DNA from 2 places in the Kribbella sp. NPDC048915 genome. Region 2 is predicted to be linked to the other one. Evidence: riboswitches for the same ligand, from Rfam matches in the RefSeq annotation. Region 2 holds a riboswitch; the other holds the start of a gene.

Region 1 (5,174 bases), on a different contig from region 2:
ACACGCCGATCACGCCGCCCCATCCGTCGCGTCACGGCGCACCCACCACCGCCGCCGCCAGCGGATCAGGTGCCACACCAGGACGTACCCCACGAGAACGATCAGTGCGCCAGACACGAGACCGGACAGCACCAGCCGTACGGCGGTCTCACCCGCGAACGCACCGTCCACCCGGCCGAGCTCGACAGCAACACTCACGGCGGCGAAGGCGACCGCCAGGCCCAGCACGAAGTACCGCACCCACGCCGGGACTCCACTCGTGACGGCGGACGGCGACGTCCGCCGGTACCAGCGGTGGAGCCAGACCGCCAGGACGAGACAACCGCCGAGCGTGCTCACGTACTGGAGGACGCGGCTCACCTCCCAGCCCGCCGTCACTTCAGCGCCGAAGAATCCGGGAAAGCGGCGGACGAAGTACCCGTCCCAGTGTGTGAAGGCGTCCCAGATCACGTGCGTGAACGCGCCGGCCACGACGGAAACGACGGTCCACAGCACCGGCGCGCGACTCGGCTCAGGCAGGCGCGCTGCCAGACCTCGTGGAGCCAGAGCCACCAGCGGCCGCCGCAGCGCGAAGTGGAAGACGAGCAGCAGTAACAACGCCAGCAACGGGTCCAGCCAGAGCGCCGACGTGACCTTGTGCGTGAGCGTCAGCGTGAGGTTGCCGTGGATGTACTGCGTCGCGATCTGGTACAGCGGGCCGACGTACAGCAGGTCCGGGGCGACCGCACCGGCCACCAGTGCCGACGCCACGAACGGACGGCGGACCAGTGGAAGGACGGCCGCGGGATGGGCAAGGGGGAACGGCATCGCGGCAGCTTAGGGGTACGACGGGTCGTGTTACGCGCCCGTGGTGCCGTCGAGCTGCTCCCGCAAGAAGTCGGCGTGGCCACAGTGCCGCGCGTACTCGCCGATCAGGTGGATGTAGATCATCCGTAGCGTCGACTCGGTGTCCTTGAACGTGAAGCGCTCGTCCAGCGAGCGGCCGGCCGCGGCCTCGTCGGAGAGCTTCCACTCGTGGATCAGGCCCTCGTACGCCGCTTGCGCGTCGGCCGGATCGATCAGCTCGAAGTCCGCGTCCTTGCCGAGCTCCGGCGCGAACAGCGGCTCGGCCGGGTCGTCGGCGAGGTGGATCCGGAACCAGATGCGCTCGACCTTGGTGAGGTGCCGGATCAGTCCGAGCAGTGAGAGGTTCGACGGCGGTGACGGCCGCGTCGCGAGCTGCTCCGCGGTCAGACCGGCGCATTTGTAGAGCAGCGTGGTCCGGTAGAACTGCAGATAGCCCGCCAACAGCTCGTGTTCCGGTGCAGTCAGCGAGCCGTCCGGTCGGTCGACCTGCGGCGCAGTCCACTCGGCGTGCATCCCACTATCCAACATCAGACTCCAGCCACCGCACACTTTGTTTCATCCACTCCCGCGGATTGGTGTCGAGGTATCGCGCCCAGTCGGGCTCACGCTCGCCACGCAGCCAGGCGTACCGGCCGAGCGCGTAGCCGTACATCGCCTCGGTCAGATAGCCGAGCCGGCGGGTGCCGTATCCCCGGCGCCCGGTCCGATAGAACTCGAAGGCCGCGTTCGCGTTGAAAATCCCGAAACCGAAGAACACCGTGAACAGGTCCGTGAGCGGCTCGCCGTCGCGGCGATCCGGGTCGATGCGCTGCTCGCCGAGCAGTCGCTGGTGTGCGAGCTCGTGAGCCATGGTCGCGATCAGCCCGACCGGCTGCGTCGTGTCCGCCATGTCGACGGTCACGACCGTCACGCCGTCCCGCCGTTGCCAATGCGCGGCCGCCCCGGACGACGAGGACTCGAACATCGGCAGGTTCTCGAGGAGCTCGTCGGTCTCGACCGGCTGCAGGTCCAGCCGGACTCGGCCGGGCGGCACCTCCAAGCGGTCGCACATGATTGCGAACAACTCCCGGACGTCGTCCTCGGAGCCGGTGTAGCCGGCCGGCAGGAACGACCGCTCCGGAAGCACCACCTCCCGCCGCAGCACGTCCGCACCGAACTCGGCGACGTACCAGTCGAGGTTTTCGTCGATCCACTGCTGCTCCACCGGCCGGACCGGACAGCTGGCTTTCTTCCACCACATCCCCCACCACCTCCTGCCCGATCCGACGCACCACGACCACCACTTGGTTGCAGTCTCACGATACGTTCATGTATCTCACATCACGAGATACCGACTGGCGGCGGTCGTGGCCCGTTCGTTACCGTTCTCGGCAGGTCATGAGCGCCAGCGTGAAGCCCCGGCTTGCTGGCCGGCAACCCTCCTCCGCGGTGGGGTGCCCCGGGTGAAGACCAGGCCGTGCGGATACCCCGCTCGGCAAGTGCGGACTTCTCTGGGAGCAGCATCATGTCGATCCTGTCCATTCTCGAGCCGGCCAGTGCGACGACTCCGCGGCGGACGATCGCCCCTCAGGTCACCGGCGCCATCCCGGCCACTGTCGGTTCGGACCTGCTCGTCCCGCTCGCGGACGGCCGCGTCACCGACTACGCGAACTTCGACCACGGCGCGAGCGCCCCGTGTCTGGAGTCCGTCCGGGCGAGCGTCGAGGCCGCGCTGCCGTCGTACGCGTCGGTGCACCGCGGCAACGGATACGCCTCGCGGATCAGCACGCAGTGGTACGAGCGGGCCCGCGCCGAAGTGCACGCGTTCGTCGGCGCCCGGGCCGAGGACCAGGTGATCTTCACCCGGCAGACCACCGACGCACTCAACCTGCTGGCCCACGCTGTGCCGGCCGACGCCACCGTCATCGTGTTCGAGTCCGAGCACCACGCCGCCCTGCTGCCCTGGCCGGCCGAGCGGACCGTGCGGCTCGCCGCGCCGTCCAGCCCTACCGACGCCGTGACCCGGGTTGCCGACGCGCTGCGCGAGGCGCCCGAAGGTCCGCGGCTGGTCGTGGTGACCGGAGCGTCCAACGTCACCGGCGAGATCTTCCCGGTCGCCGAGATCGCCAAGGTCGCCAAGGCACACGGCGCCCGGGTCTGCCTCGACGCTGCCCAGCTCGCCCCGCACCGCCCGGTCGACATCACCGCTCTGGACGTCGACTGGGTCGCGTTGTCCGGCCACAAGCTGTACGCCCCGTACGGCGCCGGTGCGCTGATCGGTCGCTCCGACTGGCTCGACGCCGCCGACCCGTACCTGTACGGCGGTGGCGCGACGCACGCCGTCACCGATGACTCCGTCGTCTGGTCGACCGGCCCGGCTCGGCACGAGGGCGGCTCCCCCAACGTCATCGGCGCCATCGCACTGGCCAGCGCCTGTGCCGCGATCACCAAGCACCGCGACGCCATCGAGCAGCACGAGCGCAGCCTGCTGGCCCGCCTGCGCACCGGGCTCGCCCAGCTCGACAACGTCACGACGTACTCGATCTTCGGCGAGGACGCCGACCGCGTGGGCACCGTCTGCTTCACGATCACCGGTCTGACCTCGACGCTGGTGTCCGCGGCGCTGAGCGCGGAGTACGGCATCGGCGTCCGCGACGGGAAGTTCTGTGCGCACCCGCTGGTCGGCCACCTGCTCGCCGACTCCCCCGAGCACGGTACGGCGGTCCGCGCCAGCCTCGGCCTCGGTACGACGCGCGAGCATGTGGACCGGCTGGTCGCCGCCGTACGGACGCTGGCCACGACCGGTCCGCGCCGGGAGTACGCGGAGAACGCCCACGGCTGTCAGCCGGTGGACGATCCCCGCGACCTCGAGGCTCCGCGGATCTGGTGACGACCCCGGTGCCGCAGCCCTCCTACTGCTCGGGAGGCTGAAGGCCTACATGGTGAGCAGCGAACGCCAGCAGGTCCGCCCACTCCGCCGCGACCATCGCGGCGGGCTTGCCGAAGCCATGGCCGGTGTTGACCTCGATGCGGGTCAAGACGGGCTGCGGACCGGACTGGGCATGCTGCAGTGCCGCGATGAACTTGTGGCTGTGCAACGGGACCACGCGATCGTCGTGGTCCCCGGTGACGACCAGCGTCGCCGGGTACTCCGTGCCCTCGCTGATGCGATGCAGCGGCGAGTACGCCAGCAGGTCCTCGAACTGCTCCGGATCGTCCGGAAGACCGTAGTCGGACGCCCACGCCGCCCCGACGGTGAACTTGTGGAACCGCAGCATGTCCAGCACGCCCACACCGGGCAGGGCGACCGCGAACAGATCGGGTCGTTGCGTCATCACCGCACCGACGAGCAGTCCGCCGTTGCTCCGACCGTGAATCGCCAGCTGGGCCGGCGTGGTCACGCCGGTCTCGACGAGGTGCTCGGCGACGCCGATGAAGTCGTCGAAGACGTTCTGCTTGTTCTTGAGCCGTCCGGCATCGTGCCACTCGGAGCCGTACTCGCCGCCACCACGCAGGTTCGTGATGACCAGTACGCCGCCCGCCGCGAGCCAGGCCGGCCAGCCGGGCCGATAGTCCGCCTGGATCGGGATGCGGAACCCGCCGTACCCCCACATGAGCGTCGGGCGCGGCTCGGAGAAGTCCAGGTCGGACCTGGTGATCAGGAAGTAGGGCACTGGTCCGCGCTGACGCGTCACGGTGACCTGCGGCGGCGTGAACCCACCAGAGCCACGCACCAGCTCCGGCAGTGCGCGTACCTCGGCCGTGTCGGCGTGGACGACGTACGACAGCGTGGGGTCGGTTGTTGTGGACAACCCGATGAACAGCTCGTCGTACTCCGGTCCGGCGTTGAGGCCGACCACGCCCCCGCCTGGTACGTCGACCACGCGTGCGTCCGACCCGTCCAGCTTGTAGAGCGTCAGGACCGGCTGCGCATCGACGAGCGTCAGCGTGGCGAGCCCGCCCGCAGTACCGCGGACCGCCTGCAGCGTCGCCTCACCTTCTCCGATGAGGTCGGTGAACTCACCGTCCAGGGTCGACAGCACGACGCGGCCGCGCGAGGCGTCCCGGTCGGTCCGCAGGACCAGTTGATCGCCGGACATCCGTACGAACGCGATCTCGTCCTTGAACTCGTCCACCACCTTGGCCGGCTCCCCCAGCCCGTCCGAGGTGATCGGATAGACCCACAGCCGGGTCGCGGGATCGGTGCCCTTGGTGATGTGGACGACGAGATAGCGGTCGTCGTCGGACACCTCCGGCGAGATGAACAGTTGGTCCTGCGCGGGGAAGCTCAGCACCAGTTCGTCGTCGGACTGCGGCGTACCGACGCGATGCAGCATCAGCCGGCCACC
Region 2 (5,174 bases):
TTCGAGCCGGCGCGGCGGACTGTCTGGCGGGCGACGCGGACTCCCGAGGGGCCGGTGTTGTTGCGGTTGACGCCGTCGGCCGGGGCGGTCGAGGCGGAGGCGTGGGGGCCGGGGGCCGAGTGGGCGCTCGACGGGGTGCCTGAGCTCCTGGGGGACCGGGACAGCTGGGAGGGCTTCGAGCCGCTGCCGGAGCATCGGGCGCTGGTGGACGCGGCGCGGCGGTTTCCGCATGTCCGGGTGCCGCGGACGCGGGCGGTGTTCGAGGCGATGGCGGCGGCCGGGATCGAGCAGGTGGTGACCGGCAAGGAGGCGTTCCGTGCGTGGCGGCTGCTGCTGCGCGAGTACGGCGAGCCCGCGCCGGGGCCGAACGAGCAAGGCGGCCGCGTGATGATGGTGCCCCCGGCACCGGAACAGTGGCGGCAGATCCCGTCCTGGCAGTGGTTGCGCGCGGGTGTCGAGGGACGGCGGTCGAGGGTCGTGATCACGGCCGCGACCCGGGCGAAGGCGCTGGAGCGGACGCTCGAGCTGACCGACTCCGCGGAGATCGAGAGCAAGCTGCGGTCGCTGCCGGGGGTCGGGGTGTGGACGGCGGCCGAGGTGCGGCAGCGGGCGCACGGTGACGCGGATGCGTTCTCGTTCGCGGACTACCACGTGTCCCGCAACGTCTCGTACGCACTGATCGGCGAGGAGCTCGACGACGACGGTTGCGCCGAGCTGATCGAGCCGTACCGCGGGCACCGGTTCCGGGTGCAGCGCCTGCTGGAGCTCGCCGGTGTCGGACACCCCCGGTACGGCCCGCGCAAGTCGCTTCCGACGCACACGCCTGGAGCCACGCATCGACTGAGGTAGCCGTGGGAACCTGGTCCGCACCATGATCGACGGAAACGGTCTGTACCTGGTGGCGGGTCTCGCCCTGTTACTCGGAGCCGTGCTGCCGCGGCTGCTGTCCCGGTACGCCGTGTCCGCGCCGATCGCCTTCATCGGCGCGGGTCTGCTGCTCGGTCTCGTGGTGGATCAGACCCACCTCAGCCCGATCGCCGAACCTGAGCTGACCAAGCATCTGGCCGAGCTGACCGTGATCGTCGCGCTGATGGGTGTCGGCCTGGCGATCGACCGCCCGCTCAGCCTGCTCAGCTGGGCGGTGACCTGGCGGTTGCTGTTCATCGCGATGCCCGCCGGGATTGCCGCGCTCACCGGCGTCGGCTGGCTGCTCGGACTCGCGCCGGCCACCGCACTGCTCGTCGCGGCCATGCTGGCGCCGACGGACCCGGTGCTCGCCTCCGACGTCCAGGTGGAAGGTCCGACGACCGGGCCGGACGCCGAGCTGGACGAGGACGACGAGGTGCGGTTCGCGCTCACGTCCGAGGCGGGGCTGAACGACGGGATGGCGTATCCGTTCGTCTACCTGGCCATCTTCATCGCCGCCAAGAGCCTGTCGCCATGGGAGTGGGTCGCTTGGGAGGTGGTCGGGAAGTCCGTGCTGGGCGTGGCCATCGGCTTCGGCGCCGGCTGGTTGCTCGGGCGGATGACGTTCTCCGCCCCGGCCCGGAGCCTGCGGTTGTCCGAATCGAGAGAGCCGGTGCTCGCGCTGGCGATGACGTTGGGTGTGTACGGGCTCACAGAGGTACTGCACGGGTACGGGTTCATCGCGGTCTTCGTGGCGGCGCTGACGCTACGGTCGGTGGAGAGCAAACACGAGTTCCACGGCGAGCTGCACGACTTCATCGGTGAGCTCGAACACATTCTGACCTGGGGTGTTCTGCTGCTGCTCGGCGCTGCGATCACGGCTGGGTTGCTGGAGCCGCTGACATTCAGCGGTGTGCTGATCGGCGTACTGCTGGTGTTCGTCGTGCGGCCGCTGGTCGGCTGGCTGTCGCTGGCGCGGTCCGGGCTGAGCAGGTCTGAGCGGTGGGCGACGGCGGCGTTCGGCGTACGTGGCGTGGGGTCGGTGTTCTACCTGGCTGTAGCCGGGGCGTACTTCGAGGACGAGTTGCCGTGGCTGTGGGCGACATTGGGCTTCACGGTGGTCCTAAGCGTGGTGGTGCACGGTGTTGCGGCGACGCCGGTGATGCGCTTCCTGGAGCGCCGCAGCTGAGAGCGAAGCCAGGGGCGGCGCTGAGATCGCGCGTCTCGGATGCTGGGAACGAAGAACACAATATGGACCCGATTGGGTAATCTCGGGGGAGCTCATCCAGAGGGACTGAGGGAAACGGCCCGTTGACGTCCCGGCAACCCTCCCCGTCGAGACCCCCGTCCGGGGCGCTCCGCGAGGGAACGGTGCCAAATCCGTCCCGCGCCGAGATCCGGCGACCGGGGAAGATGAGGAGGGAACCTCACTCATGAGCCTGACCGCCGCCGGCACCCACACCATCCGCGAAGGTGCCTTTGGCAACGGTACGCACCTCAGCTGTCGCGCCTGTGGCGCCAAGTCGCCGCTCGGCCCGTTCTACGCCTGTATGGAGTGCTTCGGTCCGCTCGAGGTCGGATACGAGTACCCGACCATCACGCGGGAGCAGATCGAGGCCGGCCCCAAGAACATCTGGCGGTACCAGCCGCTGCTGCCCGTCCCGGTGGACGTGGCGAGCTTCCCGAACACCGAGCCCGGCTACACCCGGCTCGTCGACGCGCAGAACCTGGCCCGCGAGCTCGGCCTGCGCAAGCTGTGGGTGAAGGACGACTCCGGCAACCCGACGCACTCCTTCAAGGACCGTGTGGTTGCGTCAGCCTTGAGCGCGACCCGCGAGCTCGGCATGAAGGTCTTCGCCTGCCCGTCCACCGGCAACCTGGCCAACGCCGTCGCCGCGGCCGCCGCCCGGGCCGGGATCCGCTCGGTCGTGTTCATCCCGCACGACCTCGAGCGCCCGAAGGTGATCACCACCGCCGTGTACGGCGGCACGCTGGTCGCCGTCGAGGGCAACTACGACGACGTGAACAAGCTCGCCTCCGAGATCGCCGGTGAGGAGGAAGGCTGGGCGTTCGTCAACGTGAACGTCCGCCCGTACTACTCCGAGGGCTCGAAGACGCTCGCGTTCGAGATCGCCGAGCAGCTCGGCTGGCGGCTGCCGCAGCAGATCGTCATCCCGGTCGCGTCCGGTTCGCAGCTGACCAAGATTGACAAGGGCTTCACCGAACTCGGCAAGCTCGGCCTGGTCGACGCCACCGACTACAAGGTGTACGGCGCGCAGGCGACGGGTTGCTCGCCGGTGGCGCAGGCGTTCCGCGACGGCCACGACGTGGTCAAGCCGGTGCGCCCGGACACGATCGCGAAGTCGCTGGCGATCGGCAACCCGGCCGACGGCCCGTACGTGCTCGACGTCGCCCGCCGGACCGGTGGCGCGATCGAGGACGTCAGCGACGACGAGGTCGTCGAGGGCATCCAGTTGCTGGCCCGGACCGAGGGCATCTTCGCCGAGACCGCGGGCGGCGTGACCGTTGCGACCCTGAAGAAGCTGATCGCGACCGGACAGCTCGACCCCGAGGCCGAGACGGTGATCATCAACTCCGGCGACGGGCTGAAGACGCTCGACGCCGTGGCCGACCGGGTCGGCCCCAAGGTGACCATTCCCGCGTCGTACGACGCCTTCGTGAAGGCAGGACTGCAGTGAGTGTGAGCGTTCGCGTCCCGACCATCCTGCGGCCCTACACCCAGGGCGCGTCCGAGGTCTCCGCCGAGGGCGGCACCCTGACCGAGGTGCTCGACTCGCTCGACGCGTCGTACCCCGGGATCAAGGGGCGCGTCCTCGACGAGTCCGGCGAGCTGCGCCGCTTCGTCAACGTGTACGTCGACGACGACGACGTCCGGTTCGCCGAGGGCCTGCAGACCACGATCAAGGACGGCGGCCAGGTCTCGATCATCCCGGCCGTCGCCGGCGGCTGCTGAGAACTGCTGACATAGGCTGCTCGGGTGCGAGCGGTCGTGGTCGAGAAGTACGGCGTACTGCCGGAGGTTCGTGAGGTACCCGAGCCTTCGGCGGACGCCGGATCGGTGGTACTGCGGGTCGCGGCGACCGGATTGTGCCGGAGCGACTGGCACGGGTGGATGGGGCACGACTCCGACATCGTGCTGCCGCACGTGCCAGGGCATGAGCTGGCCGGGACGATCGCTGCGGTCGGGGCCGGCGTCACCGGGTGGGCGGTCGGGGACCGGGTCACGACGCCGTTCATCTGCGCTTGTGGTGAGTGTGAGCAGTGCCGGGAGGGCAACCACCAGGTTTGCCCGCATCAGTTGCAGCCCGGGTTCAACTACTGGGGTTCGTTCGCGGAGTACGTCGCCGTACCGTATGCGGCGGTGAACCTGGTCCGGTTGCCCGACGAGATGGATTTCGCCACCGCGGCCGGCCTCGGGTGCCGCTTCGCGACGTCGTTCCGCGCCGTACATCAGGTCGGCCGGGTCGTCGCCGGGGAACGGGTCGCCGTGTTCGGCTGCGGCGGTGTCGGGCTGTCCGCGGTGATGATCGCGTCCGCGCTGGGTGCCGAGGTGATCGCGATCGACACCAACCCGGACGCGCTGACGCTGGCCCGCGAGTACGGCGCCGCGCACACGATCGCGGCGTCCGCCGAAACCGTTGCCCACCTGCGCGACCTGGGTGCCCCGCACGTCACTATCGACGCGCTGGGCTCGAACGAAGTCATCCAACAGGCGCTGCAAGCCCTGCGCCCGCGTGGTCGCCACGTGCAGATCGGTCTGCTTCCGCAAGGCGTCCAGCTGGACGTCAGCCGCCTGATCGGCCAGGAACTGTCCTGGCTCGGCAGTCACGGCATGCCCGCGCATGCCTATCCCGAAATGCTCGCCCTGGTTGCCTCCGGCAATCTGACCCCCAACCGCCTGGTCACTCGCACCATTACTCTCGAAGAAACGCCGGAGGCGCTGGCGGCCCTCACGCACGCGACACCAGCCGGAGTCACTGTCATCACCCCGTAGCAGTCGGCCGTCCCCGACGGGCGTGAACGTCCGCGGTGGCATCGGGCAATCAGGAGTATGACTGTGACCGAGATGACCGAAGCCGGAGACGGGGAGCGGCCGCCGCCGGAGCCGGACGCGGTGCGGCTGGGCGGGGTCGAGGAGTTCGCGGGACTGTTCGACACCTACGCCGCGCCGATGCATCGCTACCTCGCGCGCCGGGTGGGCGTCGACCAGGCACACGACCTGGTCAGCGAGACCTTTCTGATCGCCT

The links. Region 2 has a riboswitch for S-adenosylmethionine ahead of thrC (threonine synthase). Riboswitches for the same ligand answer to the same signal wherever they lie in the genome.
Region 1: linked by a shared signal. The riboswitch ahead of AB0B82_RS30745 (aminotransferase class V-fold PLP-dependent enzyme) and the one ahead of thrC (threonine synthase) in region 2 are both predicted to bind S-adenosylmethionine.

Annotation. Positions count from the first base shown of each region.
Region 1 covers NZ_JBEZFT010000092.1:6,282-11,455, reverse strand. The annotation lists gene AB0B82_RS30760 (DUF4184 family protein) at 10-807, opposite strand; gene AB0B82_RS30755 (DinB family protein) at 838-1,359, opposite strand; gene AB0B82_RS30750 (hypothetical protein) at 1,364-2,086, opposite strand; SAM riboswitch class IV at 2,220-2,333, shown strand; gene AB0B82_RS30745 (aminotransferase class V-fold PLP-dependent enzyme) at 2,351-3,715, shown strand; gene AB0B82_RS30740 (prolyl oligopeptidase family serine peptidase) at 3,738-5,174, opposite strand, start outside.
Region 2 covers NZ_JBEZFT010000091.1:11,166-16,339, forward strand. The annotation lists gene AB0B82_RS30625 (DNA-3-methyladenine glycosylase 2 family protein) at 1-849, shown strand, start outside; gene AB0B82_RS30630 (cation:proton antiporter) at 872-2,095, shown strand; SAM riboswitch class I at 2,185-2,326, shown strand; gene thrC (threonine synthase) at 2,340-3,605, shown strand; gene AB0B82_RS30640 (ubiquitin-like small modifier protein 1) at 3,602-3,880, shown strand; gene AB0B82_RS30645 (zinc-dependent alcohol dehydrogenase family protein) at 3,905-4,921, shown strand; gene AB0B82_RS30650 (sigma-70 family RNA polymerase sigma factor) at 4,994-5,174, shown strand, end outside.